DNA from 4 places in the Streptomyces sp. NRRL S-920 genome. Region 3 is predicted to be linked to each of the others. Evidence: riboswitches for the same ligand, from Rfam matches in the RefSeq annotation. Region 3 holds a riboswitch; each other region holds the start of a gene.
What was found. Region 3 has a riboswitch for cobalamin ahead of cobN (cobaltochelatase subunit CobN). Riboswitches for the same ligand answer to the same signal wherever they lie in the genome.
Positions count from the first base shown of each region.

Region 1 (5,595 bases), on a different contig from region 3:
CATCGAATCGTGGCTCACCGACATGGACGGCGTGCTGATCCACGAGGGCGTCCCGATCCCCGGTGCCGACGCGTTCATCAAGAAGCTGCGCGATTCCGGCAACCCCTTCCTGGTGCTCACCAACAACTCCATCTACACCGCGCGCGACCTCCAGGCCCGGCTGACCCGCATGGGCCTCGAAGTGCCCGTCGAGAACATCTGGACCTCCGCGCTCGCCACTGCCAAGTTCCTCGACGACCAGCGGCCCGGCGGCACGGCGTACGTCATCGGCGAGGCGGGCCTGACCACGGCCCTGCACGACATCGGATACGTCCTCACCGACCACGACCCGGACTACGTGGTCCTCGGCGAGACCCGTACGTACTCCTTCGAGGCCATGACCAAGGCCGTACGCCTCATCAACGGCGGCGCCCGCTTCATCTGCACCAACCCCGACGAGACCGGGCCCTCCACCGAGGGGCCGCTGCCCGCCACGGGAGCCGTCGCCGCCCTGATCACCAAGGCGACCGGCAAGAACCCCTACTTCGCCGGGAAGCCGAACCCTCTGATGATGCGGACGGGGCTGAACGCGATCGGGGCGCATTCGGAGACGAGCGCGATGATCGGCGACCGCATGGACACGGATGTCCTCGCCGGACTGGAGGCGGGGATGGAGACATTCCTGGTGCTCACGGGGCTCACGACCCGGCGGGACATCGACAAGTACCCGTTCCGCCCCTCCACCGTCGTGGACTCCATCGCCGACCTGGTGGACCGGGTCTAGGGCCTGTCCGGCGGATCATGCCGCGGGCCGCGGGGTCTGGCACGCCGATCTGCGGCGTTGTCGTCGGTTGTCAACGCTCCGCGTTGCCGCCCTCCTGTTCACGATGCGTATATGTTCCCTTGCTCTTCGTGGAGGTGCGGTGGCCCTCGTGCTGGCCGTCGCCGTACCCGTCGGGGGTGCGCGGGCCCATGAGGACGGGGCCGTGCGGGCCACCGTCACCCCGGGCGGCGCCGCGGCCGGGGCCACCGTGGAAGTGAGCGTCTCCGGGTGCGAGGGCACCACCGGGTCGGCCGGGGCGGGAGCCTTCGAGGGGGACGCCCAGCTCACCGCGGGTGGCGGCGGCAAGGACGCGCTGCACGGCAAGGCCAAGATCCGTGGCGGGGTCTCCGGGTCGTACGACGTCACCGTGGTCTGCGACGGCCACCCCCACCAGCGCGCCGGCACGGTCCGCGTGGTCCAGCGCAACCCGGAGCCGGTCGCACCGGTACGGGCAGGAGGCGGCGGCACCGCGCAGTTCACCTCGGTCGCGTCCGCGGGTGCCGACGAGGCGGGCCCCGGCACCCGGCACGCCGTGACCGGCCTGGTCCTCGCCGGGGTCGCGGCGGTCGCCGTCGCGGTCCGCAGCGTCCGCCGGCGCCGCTCCGAGTGACGGGCGCGGCGAGACGGTGTCCGACGGCGCACGCCCGACCGGGTCAGGGCGTCTGCTGACCGGCATCGCCTGGGTGGCCCTCCTGACGGGTCTCGGGCTGTGGGGCACCGAGACCGCGGAGCTGCGCGGCGGCATATCCGCGCCCGCGACCGGCGACGCGGCGGCGGTCGGCCGCCACCCCGGCGTCGAACTGCCGCCCGCGCACGAGCCGTTGCCCGCCGCGCGACCGCACCGCGTCGACGTGCCGTCCCTGGAGGTCAGGGCCCCCGTGGCGGCCCGCGGCCTGGACGCCGGGGGCGCGATCGACCCACCGCCGTACGCGCAGCCGGACACCGTCGGCTGGTACGGCGGCGGCACCCGCCCCGGAGCCCCGGGCGCGGCCCTCTTCGTCGGCCACGTCGACACGGAGACGAAACCCGCGGTCTTCTACGACCTCAGCGCGATGCGCCCCGGCGAGCGGATCGACGTGAGCCGCGACGACGGCACGGTCGCGCAGTTCACGGTCGACGACGTCCAGGTCGTCACCCGCGACCGCTTCGACGCGAAGAAGGCGTACGGCCCCCACGAGGAGGGCCGCGCCGAACTGCGCCTCATCACCTGCGGCGGCACCTTCGACAGGGCCGCCCGCGCCTACACGGCCAACGTGATCGTCTCGGCGTACCTCACGGGAGTGCGGCGGTAGAGGCCGGCGCCGTGGTGCGGGCCTCGGCCCTCGGGCCGAGCGCGGCGCGCAGGCCCAGCGCGCCGAAGACCGCCGCGAACACCGCCCACAGCAGCGCGTGCGAACCGAGCGACAGCATGCGGAAGTTCCACAGCAGCGTCGCGTCCACCGGGACCGGGTCCGGGTTGTCGGGGAGCAGGAACAGTGCCGCGAGGACGACGACCGCGGTGAGGGCCACCGCGAGGTGCCGCACCGGTTCGGGGCGCGCGGCCAGACGCACGTACACCTGGCGTACGAGGAACATGCCGAGGACGCCGATGACGACGGCGGCGAGCCACAGCGCCTGGCGGTCGCCGACGGTGCCCGCGTCGCCGACGCCCGGCGGGTTCGCCGGATAGCGCAGGCCGGGCAGGAGGGAGACGGCGAGGAAGGCCGCGGCGGAGAAGGCCAGCGCGCGCGGCCACGGCGTCGCCCGCGGATCGCGGCGGTGCACCGCCGCGTACGCGACGGCGAACAGGACGCCGAGGGCGAGCCCCGCGACGACCGCGGCCACCACCAGGCCGCTGTGCTGCGTGGAGCGGCTGAACAGCTCCTCGTGGTGCTGGGCGGCCAGCGGCGCGCCGTGCGCGTGCTCCTCGGCGGCCGAGCGCTTCTCCTCGGCGCGGATCGCGCGGTCCATCAGGGGCTCGGCGAGCAGCAGGGAGAAGAGGCCGGCCGCGAGGCCCGCCGCTCCTCCCGCCACCAGACCGCGTCCGAGCAGGGGGAGTACGGGGGATGAGTGCATGGTGCTGATGTCCGTCCGCCCGGTCAGTGGCACGGGGCGCCGAAGAGGTGCCGGCCGTCGTGTGCGAACTCGTGGAGGTAGTCGCCGGTGGCCGAGATCAGCGTGCCGTTGTCGAGGAACACGGCGTACAGCGCGACGAGCGCGAGGATCGCGGCGGCGGACGCGATCAGCCAGTCGCGGGTCTGGGTCACGGCGGCCTGGCTCGCCGTGGTGTCGGTGTGCGGAGCTGCGGAGTGCAGGGACATACCGGTGGGCCTCCTTCTGGGGTTTCCACGCCCCATGGCAGGAGGACGACGGTTCAGTTCCTGACTTCCGCGCACGCCGGTCGCGTACGGGTCACAGTGGCGGGACCGCCCCGGATTCGCACCGGGTTCCTGTCAACCGTCGCCTCGATGTATGGACTTGTCGTCCCGGAGAGTCCCAGCACGTCAGGGGGGCTGTCAACACCCCTCGGCGGCCCCACGGTACGGGCCCGGCCCGCTGCGTCCCACTCGGTGGCCCGGCTCGGCGCATCCGGCCCGGTCGGCGGCCCGCTCCCCCCGAAGCCGCCGATCGGGCCGGTTCCTCGACCGCGTGCGCACGAGCTGCGGGAGGAACCCGGCGCCGACGCGGGAGGTTCACAGGCCATCCCGCGCGTAGGGGGAATGGCTGCGAAGGCCGGGGGCTTGGGCCGTACAACAGACTCTAGGACGAATGAGCGTCCCCAGGAAGACGTGGTCCGGCCTCGCCGAAACGTCCTGGGCGTATGTCAGGATTGATATCCGGACAGTGCACCCAAGGGGGAGTGGATGTACCGCAAAGGCACCGGCCGCGGGCATGGTTTCGCGGTCAGGGGGGCGAGGACGGGAGTGGCGCTCGCGGGGGCCGCGCTGCTCCTTTCCGGGTGCTCCTCCTCCGGTGGTGACACGGAGGACGGCGCATCGGGTCAGCCGGTGAAGCAGCAGCCCAAGGACCGGAACCCGTACTGGGTCAACCCGGAGGGGAACGCGGCCAAACAGGTCGCCGCCTATGAGAAGGACGGCAGGAAGGACGACGCCGAGCTGATCCGGAAGATCGCGGAGCAGCCGGTCCCCGAGTGGATCGTCCCGGAGAACGCGGAGGACCAGGCGCGCGGTTTCACCCAGGCCGCGCAGAAGGCCGACCGTGACGCCCTGTTGGTCCTCTACAACATCCCGCACCGCGACTGCGGCCAGTACTCGGGCGGCGGCGCGGCCGACGGCAACGCGTACCGGGCGTTCGTCGACCAGGTCGCCAAGGGCATCGGCGACCGCCGCACCACGGTGATCCTGGAGCCGGACGCGGTGCTCCACATGGTGGACAACTGCACGCCCGAACAGTTCCACGAGGAGCGGTACGACCTGCTCAAGGGCGCCATCGAGAAGCTCAAGTCCCTGAAGAACACCAAGGTGTACCTGGACGCGGGCAACGCGGGCTGGCAGAACCCCGACTCGCTCTGGGAGCCCCTGAAGCGCTCCGGCGTCGAGCAGGCCGACGGCTTCTCGGTGAACGTCTCGAACTTCCAGACCACCGAGGCCAGTACGGAGTTCGGCAAGAAGCTCTCGGCGAAGATCGGCAACAAGCCGTTCGTCATCGACACCGGGCGCAACGGCAACGGCGCGTACACCAAGGGCAAGGACCCCTGGTGCAACCCGCCGGGCCGGGCGCTCGGCGAGACGCCCACGACCAGGACGGACGATCCGCTGGTCGACGCGTATCTCTGGGTCAAGCGCCCGGGCGAGTCCGACGGCACGTGCCGGGGCGGCCCGAAGGCCGGCGAGTGGTGGCCCGAGTACGCGTTGGGCCTCGCCAAGAACGCGGGCTAGCCGGACGAGCCGGGGACGCCCCTTACGGGGCTGTCCCTACGGCTTACGGGGCTGTCCTTACGGCACGTGGACCCAGCGGGCCTCGCTGGGGGTGCCCTGGTCGTCCGTGACGAAGAGCATGTACCACCCCGACTCGACCAGGCTCCGGTTCTTCGGGACCGTCACGGTGACGGAACCCTTCTCCTTCTTCAGGTCGAGCGCGATCGACGTCTGGTCGATGTCCGTGACGTGCGTGGACGCGCTCGGCCGGATGAGGCGGGCCGCCTTGATGGCCGAGGAGTGCTTGGTCGGGAAGGTCCCCGACTCGCCCCGCTCGATGGTCTTCGGGCCCTTGCCGAGCGCCGGCCGCGAGCCGTGGAAGAGGTACGGCGGCGTGTAGATCTCGATGCGCTGCTCGAACACGCCCGGCTTGGTGTTGGCCTTGTCGGCGTAGAGCGAGTCGGAGCCGAAGAACATCACGCGGCCGTCGGGCAGCAGGATGGACCCGGAGTGGTAGTTGCGGCCCACCTCGGGGTCGGCCACCCGCCGCATGTCGCCCGTCTTGGCGTCGTAGATCCGCGCCTGGTGGATGTTGGAGTCGCTGCGCCCGCGGTAGTCCTCGGAGCCGCCGGAGATCAGCACGGTGTCGTCCGGCAGCGTCGAGATCTGCGGATAGCGGGTGCCCTTCTCCAGCGGGGGGCCGTCGACGAACCTCGGCTCGTCCGCCTTCAGGTCGACGATGCGGGTCTTCTCGCTGGACTGCTTGGACTCGCCGACCCCGCCGCCGCCGACCACCATGTACTTCTGGTCCTGGGCGGGCGGCAGCTCGACCGTGCCGGACGTCTCCAGGAGCTTCTGGTCGCTCAGGCCCGGGATGCCCTGCCACTTGTTGGTTTTGAGATCCCAGATGCCTGGCTTGCGGCCCACGTCGTCGGG
Region 1 is NZ_JODF01000061.1:899-6,493, forward strand. It holds gene IG54_RS0130740 (HAD-IIA family hydrolase) at 1-763, shown strand, start outside; gene IG54_RS0130745 (hypothetical protein) at 903-1,412, shown strand; gene IG54_RS0130750 (class F sortase) at 1,429-2,094, shown strand; gene IG54_RS0130755 (CbtA family protein) at 2,075-2,857, opposite strand; gene IG54_RS38445 (CbtB domain-containing protein) at 2,881-3,102, opposite strand; cobalamin riboswitch at 3,135-3,258, opposite strand; gene IG54_RS0130765 (glycoside hydrolase family 6 protein) at 3,646-4,680, shown strand; gene IG54_RS0130770 (kelch motif-containing protein) at 4,738-5,595, opposite strand, start outside.
Region 1: another riboswitch for cobalamin. It lies ahead of IG54_RS38445 (CbtB domain-containing protein); the one in region 3 lies ahead of cobN (cobaltochelatase subunit CobN).

Region 2 (5,595 bases), on a different contig from region 3:
TCATGCTCCAGGACATGCTGGGGAACGTCTACAAGCCCTTCAAGAACGTGAGCTGGAAGCCCGGCCTGGTGCTGACCAGCGCGGCCGTCACCGGTCTGTGGGGCTACTTCCTGTGGGTGGGCGTGCACGAGCCGCTCGGCGGGATCAACCAGCTCTTCCCGATCTTCGGCATCGCCAACCAGCTCCTCGCCGCCGTCGCCCTCACCGTCTGTACGACGCTGCTCGTGAAGTCCGGCCGCCTCAAGTGGGCCTGGATCACGGCGGTTCCGCTCGCCTGGGACGCCACGGTGACGCTCACGGCGAGCTGGCAGAAGGTGTTCTCCGGCGACCCGCGGGTCGGCTTCTTCACCCAGCGCTCGATCTACCAGGACGCCATCGACGACGGCAAGGTCCTGCCGCCCGCCAAGTCCATGGACGACATGCACACCGTGGTCACCAACTCCACGGTGGACGGCGTCCTTTCGGCGGCGCTCGCCCTGCTCATCGTCATCGTGATCGTCGACGCGGCGCGGGTCTGCTTCCGGCACATCAGCGACCCCGAGGCCTCCCGGCTGAGCGAAGTGCCGTTCGTGGAGTCGAAGTTGACGGCACCGGCGGGCCTCTTCCCGACCGCGGAGGAGAAGCGGGAGCTGACCCCGTGACGTGGGTACTGCGGGTGCTGCGGTGGATCCGCTGGTACGCGCGGGAGTTGACCGACGAGTCCGCGTACGACCGCTATGTCGCGCACGCGCGGAAGGTGCACCCAGGGGTGTCCGTCCCTTCCCGGAGGGAGTTCGAGCGAATGCGGACGGACCGCCAGGAGTCGGACCCCCGGCAGGGATTCCGCTGCTGTTGAACAGGCGCTTCGGCACATCCGGCACTCGTCCGTTATCCGGACAGGGGTTCCATAGATCAAGACTCTCGCCTAGATTTCCCGCACGTTAAGCATGGGATAAGCGAGGGAACGGAGCCGCGATATGTCAGATGCGCCTGAAGTGAACAGACCGGTGGTCACACCGGTCCGGGTGGTCATCGCGGCCTGCCTTGTCGCACCCTTCGTGGCCATGCTCTGGGTGGGTTCGTACGCGAAGGTCGAACCGGCCTTCATGGGCATACCGTTCTTCTACTGGTACCAGATGCTCTGGGTGCTGCTCTCCACCGTGCTCACGATGATCGCGTACAAGCTGTGGCAGCGTGACCAGCGCGCCCGCAAGGAAGGTGCGCGGTCATGAACGGCGGAGTCAACGGCGTCGCGCTCGCCGTCTTCATCTTCTTCTTCATCGCGGTCACCGTCATGGGCTTCCTCGCCGCCCGCTGGCGCAAGGCCGAGAACGACCAGAGCCTGGACGAATGGGGCCTCGGCGGACGGTCGTTCGGCACCTGGGTCACGTGGTTCCTGCTCGGCGGCGACCTGTACACCGCGTACACCTTCGTGGCCGTCCCCGCGGCGATCTACGCGGCGGGCGCGGCCGGGTTCTTCGCCGTGCCGTACACGATCCTCGTCTATCCGCTGATCTTCACCTTCCTGCCGCGCCTGTGGTCGGTCTCGCACAAGCACGGCTATGTGACGACCTCCGACTTCGTGCGCGGGCGCTTCGGCTCGAAGGGGCTCTCCCTGGCCGTCGCGGTCACCGGCATCCTCGCCACGATGCCCTACATCGCGCTCCAACTGGTGGGCATCCAGGCGGTCCTCGACGTCATGGGCGTCGGCGGCGGCCCGGACACCAACTGGTTCATCAAGGACCTGCCGCTTTTGATCGCGTTCGCGGTGCTCGCCGCGTACACCTACTCGTCGGGGCTGCGCGCGCCCGCGCTGATCGCGTTCGTGAAGGACGGGCTGATCTATCTCGTCATCGTCGTCGCGATCATCTACATCCCGATCAAGCTGGGCGGCTTCGACGACATCTTCGCCAAGGCCGGTGACGCCTTCGCGCAGACCAACCCCGCGACCGACAAGCCGCGCGGCGCGCTCGTGCCCGCCGAGGCCGGGCAGTGGACGTACGCGACGCTCGCGCTCGGCTCGGCCCTCGCGCTGTTCATGTACCCGCACTCGATCACGGCGACGCTCTCCTCCAAGAGCCGCGACGTGATCCGCCGCAACACCACGATCCTGCCGCTGTACTCGCTGATGCTCGGCCTGCTCGCGCTGCTCGGCTTCATGGCGATCGCGGCGGGGATCAAGGTCGACAACGGCCAGCTGGCGATCCCGCAGCTGTTCGAGAACATGTTCCCCGACTGGTTCACGGGCGTGGCCTTCGCGGCCATCGGCATCGGCGCGCTGGTCCCGGCGGCCATCATGTCGATCGCGGCCGCGAACCTCTTCACCCGCAACATCTACAAGGACTTCATCAAGCCCGACGCGACGCCCGCGCAGGAGACCAAGGTCTCCAAGCTGGTCTCGCTCATGGTGAAGGTCGGCGCGCTCGCCTTCGTCCTCACCATGGACAAAACCGTCGCGATCAACTTCCAGCTCCTGGGCGGCATCTGGATCCTCCAGACCATGCCCGCGCTGGTCGGCGGCCTGTTCACGCGCTGGTTCCACCGCTGGGCGCTGCTCGCGGGCTGGGCGGTCGGCATGGTCTACGGCACGCTGGCCGCGTACGGCGTCGCCTCGCCGACCCAGAAGCACTTCGGCGGCTCGTCCGACACGATCCCGGGCATCGGCGAGATCGGTTACATCGGCCTCACCGCGTTCGTCCTGAACGTGATCGTGACCGTGGTCCTCACCTTCGTCCTGAAGGCGCTGAAGGCCCCGGAAGGCATCGACGAGACCTCCCCCGGGGACTACACCGCCGACGCGGGCGACCCGGGCGTCGTCCAGGAACTGCCGAAGGCGACGGCGGGCGCCGGGCACTGAGTCCCGCCCCACCCCGATATCGCGACCACCACGGAGGGCCGCCGGAAAAACCGGCGGCCCTTCGCCGTCCCCGTGTTGCACACTGCGCCCCATGGACTTCACGCTCACGATCAGATCGGCGCGCCCCGAGGAGTACGAGACGCTCGGCGACCTCACCGCACAGGCCTATCTCGACGGCGGACACCTGGACTTCGGGGAGGACGACCCCTATCTCGCGGTGCTGCGCGACGTGGCGGGGCGCGCGGCGACGGCCGAGGTCCTGGTGGCCGAGGCGGGCGACGAGATACTCGGCTGCGTCACCTACGTCCCGGCCGGCGGCCCGATGGCCGACATCACTCGCGACGGCGAGGCGGAGATCCGCATGCTGGCCGTCTCCCCCGCGGCCCGCGGCCGGGGCACCGGAGAGACACTCGTACGGGAGTGCGTGCGGCGCGCCGAGGAAGCGGGCCGCACCGCGCTCGTCCTGTCCACGCAGACGTCGATGCACGCCGCCCACCGGCTGTACGAGCGCCTCGGCTTCGTCCGCACCCCGGAGCGCGACTGGCGGCCGATCGAGACGGTGCCGCTCCTGACGTACGCGTTGACACTCTAGGCCCGCCGCTCCGAACCGACACAAGATGTGGGCCCGCCTCGGGAACCCGGCACAAGATGTATGCTCGTGCTCGCTGTCGCCGCAGGGGAATCCGGTGCAAGTCCGGAACTGTCCCGCAACGGTGCATGTGTACGCGTTTGGCGTACGCGGAGTCCGAGGACCTGCCGACAGTGCGCCCGTGCCGTCCGGCCCGGGTGCCGACCGTCCGGGCCTCGTGGAGTGGGCCGGTGGACGCGGTACGCCGCCCTGTCCGGGTGCGCCCGTGTGCCCTCCCCTCCCCTGGCCCAGAGCCGAGCGAGGGAGTGCCCCACGTGACCATCGCGCCTGCCGAACCCGCGTCAGCGACCAAGCCGACCGCCGAGGGTGGCGAAGGAACCGACGGCCCAGGGGCCGCGCTGCTGCGCACCCTGACCGAACTCACCGTCGACCTTCCCGACGCCGACCCCGGCCGGGTCGCCGCCGCCGCGCTGCGCGGCCGCTCGGCCAGGGCCGACGCGTCGGAGCTGCGGGAGCTGGCGACCGAGGCGGCCGCGGGGCTCATCTCCGACGACCCGGCGTACTCCAAGCTGGCGGCCCGGCTCCTGTCGATCGGCATCCGCGAGGAGGCGGCGACGCAGGGCGTGCGCTCCTTCACCGAATCCGTGGCGGTCGGCCACCGCGAGGGCCTGATCGCCGACCGCACGGCGTCCTTCGTGACCGAGCACGCGGCCCGGCTCGACGCGCTGGTGGACGCCGCGCTCGCCGATGGCGCCGACTTCCGCTTCGAGTACTTCGGCCTGCGCACCCTGCACAGCCGCTATCTGCTGCGCCACCCGATCACCCGGCAGGTCATCGAGACCCCGCAGCACTTCATGCTGCGCGTCGCGAGCGGCCTGGCCAAGGACGACGGCGCCGCCGCCGTGGACGAGGTCGCCGCGCTGTACGGCCTGATGAGCCGCCTGGACTACCTGCCGTCCTCGCCGACGCTCTTCAACTCCGGCACCCGCCACCCGCAGATGTCCTCCTGCTACCTCCTCGACTCCCCGCTGGACGAGCTGGACTCGATCTACGACCGCTACCACCAGGTCGCGCGGCTCTCCAAGCACGCGGGCGGCATCGGACTCTCGTACTCCCGTATCCGTTCCCGGGGTTCGCTGATCCGCGGCACGAACGGGCACTCGAACGGCATCGTGCCGTTCCTCAAGACCCTCGACGCCTCGGTCGCCGCCGTGAACCAGGGCGGCCGGCGCAAGGGCGCCGCCGCGGTCTACCTGGAGACCTGGCACTCCGACATCGAGGAGTTCCTGGAGCTGCGCGACAACACCGGTGAGGAGGCGCGTCGCACGCACAATCTCAACCTCGCGCACTGGATCCCGGACGAGTTCATGCGCCGGGTCGCCGCCGACCAGGACTGGTCGCTGTTCTCCCCGGCCGACGTGCCCGAGCTGGTGGACCTGTGGGGCGAGGAGTTCGACGCCGCCTACCGCGGGGCCGAGGCCGCCGGGCTGGCGAAGAAGACGATCCCGGCCCGCGATCTGTACGGCCGCATGATGCGTACCCTCGCGCAGACCGGCAACGGCTGGATGACGTTCAAGGACGCCGCCAACCGCACCGCCAACCAGACGGCGGAGCCCGGCCACACCGTGCACTCCTCCAACCTCTGCACCGAGATCCTCGAGGTGACGGACGACGGCGAGACGGCGGTCTGCAACCTCGGCTCGGTGAACCTCGGCGCGTTCGTGGAGGACGGCGACCTCGCCTGGGACCGGCTCGACGAGACCGTCCGGACGGCCGTCACCTTCCTCGACCGTGTCGTCGACATCAACTTCTACCCGACCGAGCAGGCCGGGCGGTCCAACGCCAAGTGGCGCCCGGTGGGCCTCGGCGCGATGGGTCTCCAGGACGTCTTCTTCCAGCTGCGGCTGCCCTTCGACTCCCCCGAGGCGCGCGCCCTGTCCACCCGCATCGCCGAGCGGATCATGCTCGCCGCGTACGAGGCGTCCGCCGACCTCGCCGAGCGCGAGGGCCCGCTGCCCGCCTGGGACAAGACCCGGACCGCGCGCGGTGTGCTGCACCCCGACCACTACGACGTGGAGCCGGCCTGGCCGGAGCGGTGGGCGGCGCTGCGGGAGCGCATCGCCCGGACCGGCATGCGCAACTCCCTGCTGCTGGCCATCGCGCCGACCGC
Region 2 is NZ_JODF01000012.1:24,136-29,730, forward strand. It holds gene IG54_RS0111305 (carbon starvation CstA family protein) at 1-641, shown strand, start outside; gene IG54_RS0111310 (YbdD/YjiX family protein) at 638-835, shown strand; gene IG54_RS0111315 (DUF3311 domain-containing protein) at 957-1,211, shown strand; gene mctP (monocarboxylate uptake permease MctP) at 1,208-2,836, shown strand; gene IG54_RS0111325 (GNAT family N-acetyltransferase) at 2,928-3,428, shown strand; cobalamin riboswitch at 3,472-3,612, shown strand; gene IG54_RS0111330 (ribonucleoside-diphosphate reductase subunit alpha) at 3,740-5,595, shown strand, end outside.
Region 2: another riboswitch for cobalamin. It lies ahead of IG54_RS0111330 (ribonucleoside-diphosphate reductase subunit alpha); the one in region 3 lies ahead of cobN (cobaltochelatase subunit CobN).

Region 3 (5,595 bases):
CCGCCCCAGCACCACCGGCGTGTCCGGCGCCCGGTGCTCCAGGAGCAGCTCCCGCGCCTTGCCCACCTGCCAGGTGCGGCTGCGCGAGCCGGGGTTGTAGAGGGCGAGGACGAGGTCCGCGGCGGCCGCGGCGGCCAGGCGCTCGGCGATGACCTCCCACGGCTTGAGCCGGTCCGAAAGCGAGAGGGTCGCGTAGTCGTGGCCGAGCGGGGCGCCTGCCCGGGCGGCGGCCGCGTTGGCGGCCGTCACTCCCGGGAGCACCCGGACCGGGACGTCCTCGTACGCGTCCTGCGAGGCCGCCTCCAGGACGGCCGTGGCCATCGCGAAGACGCCGGGGTCGCCGCCCGAGACGACCGCGACGCGCCGCCCGCGACGCGCCAGCTCCAGGGCGAACTCGGCGCGCTCGGACTCCACCCGGTTGTCGGAGCCGTGCCGCCGCTGGCCGGGGCGGTGGGGCACGCGGTCGACGTAGGTGGTGTAGCCGACCAGGTCGTCGGCGGCGGCGAGCGCGCCGCGCGTCTCGGGGGTCAGCCAGAGGGGTCCGGCGGGGCCGGTGCCGACCACGACGACCTCGCCTTGTCCGGCCGGGGCGGGCTCGGGCGCGGGGCCGCCGGTCAGCGGCGCCACGCGGCTCGGCAGGACCGCCACCGAGAAGTACGGCACCGATTCCGGGTCCACGTCGGCCAGTCGGCCGGTGCGTTCGCCCTCCATGGTGGCGCGCTCCACGTACCGGGCCTCGTCGAGGCGGCCCGCGCGCTCCAGGGCGCCGCGCACCTTGCCGAAGGTGCGGCCGAGCTTCATGACGACCGCCGAGTCCGTCGACGCGAGGCGGGCGGCCAGTTCCTCCTCGGGGAGGGTGCCGGGCAGGATCGTGAGGACCTCCTCGGCCTCCACGAGGGGTTCGCCGAGCCGGGCGGCGGCGGCGCTCACCGAGGTGACCCCGGGGATGACCTCGGTGTCGTAGCGGTGGGCGAGCCGCTTGTGCATGTGCTGGTAGGAGCCGTAGAAGAGCGGGTCGCCCTCGGCGAGGACGGCGACGGTGCGCCCGGCGTCGAGGTGCGCGGCGAGGCGGGCCGCGGCCTGCTCGTAGAAGTCGTCGAGGGCGCCGCGGTAGCCGCCGGGGTGGTCGGTGGTCTCCGTGGTGACGGGGTAGACCAGCGCCTCCTCGATGTGGTCGGCGCGCAGGTGCTTCTCCGCGATCCGGCGGGCGATGGAGCGGCCGTGCCGTGCCGAGTGGTACGCGACCACGTCGGCGGCGGCGATGACCTCGACGGCGCGCACGGTCATCAGGGAGGGGTCGCCGGGGCCGAGCCCGACTCCGTACAGCTTCCCTCGGGTGGTCTCGGTGTTCACTCCGCCTCGCTCGCAATCGCGTTGATCGCCGCCGCGGCCATCGCGCTGCCGCCACGACGCCCCCGTACGACCAGGTACTCCAGGCCCGAGTGGTGCTCGGCGAGGGCGTCCTTGGACTCGGCGGCGCCGACGAAACCGACCGGGATGCCGAGGACCGCCGCCGGGCGCGGGGCGCCTGCCTCGATCATCTCCAGGAGGCGGAAGAGGGCGGTGGGGGCGTTGCCGATGGCGACGACGGAGCCTTCGAGGCGGTCGCGCCACAGCTCCATGGCCGCGGCGCTGCGCGTGGTGCCGAGCTGTGCCGCGAGGTCCGGGACGGACGGGTCGGTGAGGGTGCAGATCACGTCGTTGTCGGCGGGCAGCCGCTTGCGGGTGACGCCGCTCGCGACCATGTTCGCGTCGCACAGGATCGGCGCGCCGTCGCGCAGCGCCTTGCGGGCGTCGGCCACCACGCGCGGGCTGAAGGCGAGATCGCGGACGAGGTCGACCATCCCGCAGGCGTGGATCATCCGCACCGCGACCTGGCTGACATCGGCGGGCAGACCGGCGAGGTCCGCCTCCGCGCGGATGGTGGCAAAGGACTCGCGGTAGATCGCCGCGCCGTCCTTCTCGTAGTCGAACACTGTGCTCTCGCTCATCTCGTGGCCGTTGTGGTGGTGGTTGCGGATGTCGTACGTGCCGTCGTGACCGTCTCGGTCAGGGTCCCGCCGCTCACGGGCGCCGCCGTGCCGCCGGTGTGCGCCGTCACCTCGTAGCGCCCGTCCCCGACGGCGGTGACGTCGACCCAGTCGCCGTGCGGGTGTCCGCAGCGGCGCTCGCAGCCCGACCAGTGGACGGGCAGGCCCCCGGCGCCGGGGACGGCGTCCGCGCGTACGTCGGCGAGGGACTTGGCGCAGCCGGGGCGGCCGGTGCAGGCGCCGACGCCGAGCCAGGGCGAGCCCGGGTCGGTGAGGTAGCCGGCGTCGGCCAGCGCGGCCAGGCGTGCGCGGGCCGCCGCGTCGTCCCCGAAGCCCGGGACGACCAGGCCGCGCCACGGTGTGACCCGCAGCTCGTCGGCGGGGGCCGGGAGCAGGGCGCGCCACTGGGCGGCCGTGACGCGGCCGAGGCGGGCGCCCACCGCCACCGCGCGGCCGACGACGCCGGGCAGGGGCGGGGCGGGGCTGGGCAGGTGCGGGATGGGTGCGGGCTCGGCGTCGATGCCGTCGCTGCCCGTGCTGCCCTCGGTGCCTCGCCGCAGGGCTCCGGCGAGGTCGACGGCGTGCCCCGCGGGCAGCTCCCGTACCCGCCAGGCTCCGTTGCCCGCCGCACGCGCGGCGGCGAGGAAGGCCCCGGCGGCGGCGAGTGCGGCGCGGGGGGCGGCGGCGCCGGGGACGCGCAGGGCGTGGCTCCCGACGCGTACGACCGCCGTACCGCCCGATTCTGCGATCAAGGTCACATCGCCGCCGAGCCCGGCCACGTCCCCGCGCCCGTCGTCCAGGGCGAACAGGAAGCGGCCGGAAAGCGCCGTCGTCCACTCCTCGGCGCACAGCAGTCCGTCCAGCTCACGGGCCCACAACTGCACGTCGGCGTGGCCGAGTCGGTCGAGGCCGGCCAGCGGGGACGCCACGATGTTCCGGATTCGCTCGTGGCGTTCGGAGGGCAGCAGGCCCGCGTCCGCGAGGAGCGTGGAGAGTTCCGCGCCGCAGCTCTCGCCGAGGCCGCGCAGCTCGATGTTGCCGCGCGAGGTGACGCTGAGGTTCCCGTCCGCCAGACGCTCCGCCGCGTCAACCAGGACCGACGCCTGACGTCCCGTCAAAAGGCCTGCGGGCAGGCGGAGTCGGGCCAGTGCGCCGTCGTCGGCACGGTGCAGACGGAGGGCTCCGGGGCAGGCGTCACCCCGGTCGCGTATCCGGTCACGTATGGGTGATTCGCCCTGGTTCATGGAAGTTGCTCGGCTGGGCGGCATGGCGGCGAGCATACCCAGGCGGATCCGGGCGGTCGCCTCCCGAGACGGCCCGTCCTGGCAGGTGGCCGCCCCGCGATCGGTGGGCAGGACTTACTATGCAGGCGGCGGGCCGCCAGGTTCGCCGACGCCAGCGACGGCGTGGGTCCACCAGGACCCGAGGGAGGAAGCCCGGTGCGAATCCGGCGCGGTCCCGCCACTGTGAACCCCACCGAGGTGGGGCGAGCCAGGAACTCCTGCCGTCCATACGACCACCCGGGGCGCGGACACCCCGAGGAAGGCCTGCGCACGCATGCTTCTGCTGCTGTCGACCTCCGACACCGACCTGCTCAGCGCCCGCGCGGCGGGGGGTCCGGTCGACTACCGGTTCGCCAACCCGTCCCGTCTGGACCTCGCCGAGCTGCCCTCCCTGCTGGAGGGCGCCGACCTCGTCGTCGTACGCCTCCTCGGTGGCGTACGCGCCTGGCAGGACGGCCTCGACCAGCTCACCGCCAGCGGTCTGCCGGTGGTGGTCCTCACCGGTGAACAGGCGCCCGACGCCCAGCTCATGGCGTCCTCGACCGTGCCGGTCGGCATCGCCGCCGAGGCACACGCCTACCTCGCGCACGGCGGCCCCGCGAACCTGGAGCAGCTGGCCCGCTTTCTCTCCGACACCGTGCTCCTCACCGGCCACGGCTTCGACCCGCCGGCGCCCGCGCCGTCCTGGGGCCCGCTGGAGCGCACCGCGCGCGACATCGAGGGCCCGACCGTCGCGGTGCTCTACTACCGCGCCCACCACATGAGCGGCAACACCGCGTTCATCGACGACCTGTGCGGCGCCATCGAGGACGCGGGCGCCCGCCCGATGCCGCTGTACGTGGCCTCGCTGCGGGCTCCCGAGCCCGAGCTGATCGACGCGCTGCGGCCCGCCGACGCCATCGTCACCACGGTCCTCGCCGCGGGCGGCACCAAGCCCGCCGAGGCCTCCGCGGGCGGCGACGACGAGTCGTGGGACGCGGGCGCGCTGACCGGGCTCGACGTGCCGATCCTCCAGGCGCTCTGCCTGACCGGCTCGCGTTCGGCCTGGGAGGAGAACGACGAGGGCGTCTCGCCGCTGGACGCGGCGAGCCAGATCGCGGTGCCGGAGTTCGACGGACGTCTGATCACCGTGCCGTTCTCGTTCAAGGAGATCGACGAGGACGGGCTCCCGGCCTATGTGGCGGATGCCGAGCGGGCGGCCCGGGTCTCCGGGATCGCCGTGCGCCACGCGCGCCTGCGGCACATCCCGGCCGCCGACAAGCGCCTCGCGCTGGTGCTCTCCGCCTACCCGACCAAGCACTCGCGGATCGGCAACGCGGTCGGCCTCGACACCCCCGCGTCCGCCGTGGCGCTCCTTCGCAGGCTCATCGGTGAGGGCTACGACTTCGGCCCCTCGGAGGAGATCCCGGGCCTCGTTTCCGGTGACGGCGACGAGCTGATCCGCGCGCTGATCGACGCGGGCGGCCACGACCAGGAATGGCTCACCGAGGAGCAGCTGGCCGCCAACCCCGTCCGCATCCCGGCCGCCGCCTACAAGCGGTGGTACGCGACGCTGCCGCAGGAGCTGCGGGACTCCGTCGAGGAGCACTGGGGGCCGCCCCCCGGCGAGATGTTCCTGGACCGCTCCCGCGTGGGCGACGGCGGTGACCCGGAGGGCGACATCGTGCTCGCCGCCCTGCGCCGCGGGAACCTCCTCATCCTCATCCAGCCGCCGCGCGGCTTCGGCGAGAACCCCATCGCGATCTACCACGACCCCGACCTGCCGCCCTCGCACCACTACCTGGCGGCCTACCGCTGGATCGCGGCCCCTGCCGCCGACGGCGGTTTCGGCGCGGACGCGATGGTCCACCTCGGCAAGCACGGCAACCTGGAGTGGCTGCCCGGCAAGAACGCGGGCCTCTCGGCGGCCTGCGGCCCCGACGCCGCGCTCGGCGACCTCCCGCTGATCTACCCGTTCCTGGTGAACGACCCGGGCGAGGGCACCCAGGCCAAGCGCCGCGTGCACGCCACGCTCATCGACCACCTCGTGCCGCCGATGGCCCGCGCGGACTCCTACGGCGACATCGCGCGCCTGGAGCAACTCCTCGACGAGTACGCCCAGATCAGCTCCATGGACCCGGCGAAGCTGCCCGCGATCCGCGCACAGATCTGGACGCTCATCCAGGCCGCGAAGCTCGACCACGACCTCGGCCTTGAGGACCGCCCGGACGACGACGGCTTCGACGACTTCCTGCTCCACGTCGACGGCTGGCTCTGCGAGATCAAGGACATGCAGATCCGCG
Region 3 is NZ_JODF01000063.1:16,589-22,183, forward strand. It holds gene IG54_RS0131205 (precorrin-2 C(20)-methyltransferase) at 1-1,353, opposite strand, end outside; gene IG54_RS0131210 (precorrin-8X methylmutase) at 1,350-1,976, opposite strand; gene IG54_RS0131215 (cobalamin biosynthesis protein CobG) at 1,988-3,310, opposite strand; cobalamin riboswitch at 3,416-3,554, shown strand; gene cobN (cobaltochelatase subunit CobN) at 3,588-5,595, shown strand, end outside.

Region 4 (5,595 bases), on a different contig from region 3:
TGCCCGGACCCGGTGACGAGCTGGGTGCCGACGCCGTACGCGTCCACGGGCGCCGCCCGGAGCGAGGCGATGGCGTACTCGTCGAGGTCGGACGTCACGACGATCCTGGTGTCCGTCGCGCCGAGTTCGTCCAGCTGCTGGCGCACCCGGTGGGCGACGAGCAGCAGGTCACCGGAGTCGATCCGCACCGCGCCCAGCTCGGGCCCGGCGACCTCGACGGCCATGCGGACGGCCTCGGCCACGTCGTAGGTGTCCACGAGCAGGGTCGTGCCGCGGCCGAGCGAGTCGACCTGGGCGCGGAACGCGTCGCGCTCGTTGTCGTGCAGCAAGGTGAAGGCGTGGGCGCTCGTGCCGACGGTCGGGATGCCGTAGCGGAAGCCCGCGGCCAGGTCCGAGGTGGTCGCGAAGCCGCCGACGTACGCGGCGCGGGAGGCGGCGACGGCGGCCAGTTCGTGGGTGCGGCGGGCGCCCATCTCGATCAGCGGGCGGTCCCCGGCGGCCGAGGACATCCGGGAGGCGGCGGCCGCGATGGCCGAGTCGTGGTTGAGGATGGAGAGGATCACGGTCTCCAGGAGCACGCACTCGGCGAAGGAGCCCTCGACCCGCAGGATCGGCGAGCCCGGGAAGTAGACCTCGCCCTCGGGGTAGCCCCAGATGTCACCGCTGAAGCGGTAGCCGGACAGCCACTCCAGGGTGGCCTCGTCGACGATGTTCCGCTCACGCAGGAAGCCGAGGACCCCGGCGTCGAAGCGGAAGTTCTCCACGGCGTCCAGGACCCGCCCCGTGCCCGCCACGACGCCGTAGCGGCGCCCCTCGGGCAGTCTGCGGGTGAACACCTCGAAGACGGACCTGCGTGCGCCGGTGCCGGCCTTCAGCGCGGCCTGGAGCATCGTCAACTCGTACTGATCAGTGAAGAGCGCCGTCGACGGAACATCCACCGGCAGGCCAAGGTCCGCTGTGTTCATACGAAGGATGCTACCGCACATCTCGTCACTCTGACGATTTCCTGGGCCCCGTTTGTGCCCCGTTTGTGCGAGTGCCCCCCTGGGGTGGCAGCATGGGGCAAGTGAGTACGGCTCCCGCAGAGATCACCCGCCCCGAATCGGACGAAGAGACGCTCGTCGTCCCTGAGCCGGACGTTCCGTGGATCACGCTCGTGCACAACGACCCGGTCAACCTCATGAGCTACGTGACGTACGTGTTCCAGACGTACTTCGGGTACTCCAAGGAGAAGGCCACCAAGCTGATGATGGACGTGCACCAGAAGGGCCGTGCGGTCGTCTCCAGCGGTACCCGCGAGGAGATGGAGCGCGACGTACAGGCCATGCACGGGTACGGGCTGTGGGCCACCCTTCAGCAGGACCGGAAGTAGCGACGCATCTGATGCCAGGACAATTCGAACAGATCCCCGGGGGTGGCGCCGCCGTCGCCCTCGACGAGGTCGAGATCTCGATCATCCGTTCCCTCGCCGTGCAGCTCCTGGAACTCATCGGCCCGGGCCCCGGCGGCGAGCCCTCCGACGACCCCCTGGCCGAACTCTTCGCCGAGGGCCCCAGCGAGCCGCCCGCCGACCCGGTGATGCAGCGCCTGCTCCCGGACGCCTACGGCGGCCCCGGCAGCGAGCGGGGTGACGAGGACGAGCTGCGGGCGTATTCGGCGGAGTTCCGCCGTTTCACGGAGAACGACCTGCGGGCCAAGAAGCGGGACGACGCGCTGGCCGTGATCCGCTCACTGGACTCGATGGCGTCCTCGGGTGAGGGCGGAGCTGTCCTGAAACTGTCGGTCGAGGAGTCCCGGCAGTGGCTCGGGGCGCTCAATGACCTGCGGCTCGCGATCGGCACGCGCCTTGAGGTCACCGACGAGGACGACGCCGATCTGCTCTACCGGCTCCCCGACTCCGACCCCCGCAAGCCGATGGTGATGGCCTACCTCTGGTTGGGCGGATTGCAGGAGACGCTGGTCGGGACGTTGCTCGACTGAAAACCGGTGCATATGACACCGAGATTTGCCGCCCCGGACGCCCGCCGTTCACGTGGCGGCCCGTTCGCTCAACGGACGCTCAAATCCGGATAACGATCCTGTCACTTCATTGCCCGCATTTACCGCGTCAAGAGAAGTTTGTCCGCTTCTCCCTGTGGTGTGCGCCACAAGTGGCTGATTCTCGCACTGTTGCGGTCGTGATAAATCTTCACGACCGCTCGGTCGACGCCACCCATGTCGCCGAGGGCGCTCGATCCGGCAGACCGCCGGAAGCACTCCATTCACATCCGGGGGGATCAGGACCTGGTCCGCAGCCATCACGCGAAACGCGGGCGCGGATCAGCATGGAGAAAGGCGTCACCATGACCTCAGTGCAGGTCGAAGAGCAGCACGACGGGCACGACGGCGATGGTGCCGTGCAGGCCGCAGGCGGCCCGTCCGGCGAGGGCTACCAGCGCGGTCTGGGGGCCCGGCAGATCCAGATGATCGCGATCGGCGGTGCCATCGGCACCGGCCTGTTCCTCGGCGCGGGCAAGGCCATTCACAAGGCCGGCCCCAGCCTCATCCTGGCGTACGCCATCGCGGGCCTCGTCATCTTCTTCATCATGCGGGCACTGGGCGAGCTGCTCATGTACCGCGCCGTGTCGGGCTCCTTCTCGGAGTACGCACGCGAATTCATGGGCCCGTTCTTCGGATTCGTGACCGGCTGGACGTACTGGCTCTTCTGGGTCGTCACCGGCATCACCGAAGTCACCGCGGCCGCCCAGTACATGCAGTACTGGACACACGACTCATTCCCACAATGGGCCTACGCGCTCGTCTTCACGGTCATCCTGTACGGCGCGAACCTCATCTCCGTGAAGCTCTTCGGTGAGCTGGAGTTCTGGTTCTCGATGGTCAAGGTCACCGCCATCATCGGCATGATCCTGATCTGCGTCGGCATCCTCACCATCGGCTTCTCCGACGCCGGTGACACCGCGACCGTGGCCCACCTGTGGAACCAGGGCGGCTTCTTCCCGAACGGCATCGGCTCCACGCTGATGACGCTCCAGATCGTGATGTTCGCCTTCCTCGCCGTCGAGCTGGTCGGCGTCACCGCGGGCGAGTCCAAGGACCCGAAGACCGTCCTGCCCAAGGCCATCAACACCGTGCCGTGGCGCATCGCCGTCTTCTACGTCGGCGCGCTGATCATGATCCTGTCGGTCGTGCCGTGGACGCACTTCCAGCCCGGGGTGTCGCCGTTCGTCGCGGCCTTCGAGAAGATGGGCCTCGGTGTCGGCGCCGCGATCGTGAACTTCGTGGTCCTCACCGCCGCGCTCTCCTCCTGCAACTCCGGCATGTACTCCACCGGCCGCATGCTGCGCGACCTGGCCCTCAACGGCCAGGGCCCGAAGCTCTTCACCAAGCTCACGAAGAACGGCCTGCCGCTGCTCGGCACCACGTTCTCCGCCGCGTTCATGCTGGTCGGCGTCTGGATCAACTACCAGTGGCCGGGCGAGGCGTTCAACTACGTCGTCTCCTTCGCGACCATCTCCGGCATGTGGGCCTGGATCATGATCCTGGCCTGCCAGATCCGCTACCGCCGCAAGGCCGACCGCGGTGAGCTGCCGCAGTCCACCTTCCGGGCGCCGGGCGCCCCGTACACCAGCTGGTTCGCCCTGCTCTTCATCGGCATGGTCATCGTGATGATGGGCGTCGACAAGGACGCGCGTATCTCGCTGTACGCCGCCCCGGTCTGGGCCGCGATCCTCGGGGTCACCTACCTGGTCCTCAAGAGCCGCAACCCGCAGGCCGCCGCGTTCAACAAGCGCAAGGTCGGCGTCGTCGCCTCCGAGGACGCGCCGGTCGACAAGGACTGACCCCGGCTCCCTGGAGCCCCTGTCCAGCATGTGGGCCCGCCCGTACCGCACTCCGGTACGGCGCGGGCCCTCTGCTTATCCTGACTGCCATGCTGACCATCACCCAGGCCCTCCACGACCAGATCGTCGCGCACGCCCGCCAGGACCACCCCGACGAGGCGTGCGGCGTGGTCGCGGGCCCGGCGGGCACCGGCCGCCCCGAGCGGTTCATCCCGATGCTGAACGCCGCGCGCTCGCCCACGTTCTACGAGTTCGACTCGGGCGACCTGCTCAAGCTCTACCGCGAGATGGACGACCGCGACGAGGAGCCGGTGGTCATCTACCACTCGCACACCGCGACCGAGGCCTACCCCTCCCGCACCGACATCTCGTACGCCAACGAACCCGGCGCCCACTACGTCCTGGTCTCCACCGCGGACACCGACGACGCGGGCCCCTTCCAGTTCCGCTCGTACCGGATCGTCGAGGGTGAGGTCACCGAGGAAGAGGTGCGGGTCGTACAGGCATACTGACCCCGACCACTTCTGGGCGGCAGGAGACAGGAAGCCGGTGCGAACCCGGCACGGTCCCGCCACTGTGACCCCACACCCCCCTCACCGGGGGCGCGGGGGAGTCAGGAACTGACCTGCCGCCTTCTCTCCACGCAACGCAGGGGACGCGGAAATCCCCTGGAGGAGGCAGTACAGCCATGTCCCGCGCCCTACGCGTACTCACCGCCGCGGCCCTGCTGGCCCCGCTCGCCGCATGCGGCTCGTCCGAGTCCGCCGACTCCAAGAAGCCCGCAGCCAAGGCCGCCGGATTCCCGTACACCGTCACCAACTGCGGTGTGCGCACGACGTACGAGGCGCCCCCCGAGCGGGCCGTCACCATGAACCAGCACGTCACCGAGGTGATGCTGGAACTCGGCCTCAAGGACCGCCTCGTCGGGACCGCCTACCTCGACGACAAGGTGCTGCCGAAGTACGAGAAGGCGTACGACTCCGTCCCCGTCCTCGCCAAGGAGTACCCCTCCTACGAGAAGCTGCTCGCCGCCAACCCCGACTTCGTCTACGGCGGTTACGCCAGCGCCTTCCTCGCGGGCGACGGCCGCGGCCGCCCCGCGCTCGCCAAGTCCGGCATCAAGAGCCGCCTCAACATCGAGGGCTGCGCGAAGCGTGCGGTCTCCATGGACGACGTGTACCGCGAGGTGCGCGAGGTCGGCTCGACCTTCGGGGTGCGCGAGCGCGCGGACAAGTGGGTGAGCGGCGCCAAGCGGGTACTGGCCGCCACCGAGAAGAAGGCGAAGGGCGGGAAGCCTGCCTCCGTCTTCGTCTACGACAGCGGCGACAAGACCGCGTTCACGCTGGGCGGCCGGGGCATCGGCAACGACATCGTCGAGCGGGCGGGCGGCCGCAACGTCTTCGCCGACGTGGACAAGTCCTTCGGCGACGCGTCCTGGGAGAAGGTCGTCGAACGCAAGCCGGAGGTCATCGTGATCCTCGACTACGGCGCCACGACCGTCGCCCAGAAGAAGCGCCGCCTCCTCGAAGACCCGGTCCTCGCGGACGTCCCCGCGATCAAGAACAAGCGGTTCGCGGTGCTTCCCCTGTCGGACGCGGTGACAGGAGTACGAGCCCCGGAGGCGGTGAAGAAGCTGGCGGCACAGCTGTGACGGAGCGCTTGGGAAGCAAGTCCGCACGGGTGGATATCAAGTCCGTCCGGCGCCTGATCCAGCCCGGGGGAGGCAAAATCCAGCCCGTCCGGCGTTTGAGGACGA
Region 4 is NZ_JODF01000078.1:6,971-12,565, forward strand. It holds gene IG54_RS0133280 (nicotinate phosphoribosyltransferase) at 1-965, opposite strand, end outside; gene clpS (ATP-dependent Clp protease adapter ClpS) at 1,058-1,372, shown strand; gene IG54_RS0133290 (DUF2017 domain-containing protein) at 1,384-1,980, shown strand; gene IG54_RS0133295 (amino acid permease) at 2,343-3,839, shown strand; gene IG54_RS40875 (Mov34/MPN/PAD-1 family protein) at 3,929-4,351, shown strand; cobalamin riboswitch at 4,315-4,483, shown strand; gene IG54_RS0133305 (ABC transporter substrate-binding protein) at 4,528-5,490, shown strand.
Region 4: another riboswitch for cobalamin. It lies ahead of IG54_RS0133305 (ABC transporter substrate-binding protein); the one in region 3 lies ahead of cobN (cobaltochelatase subunit CobN).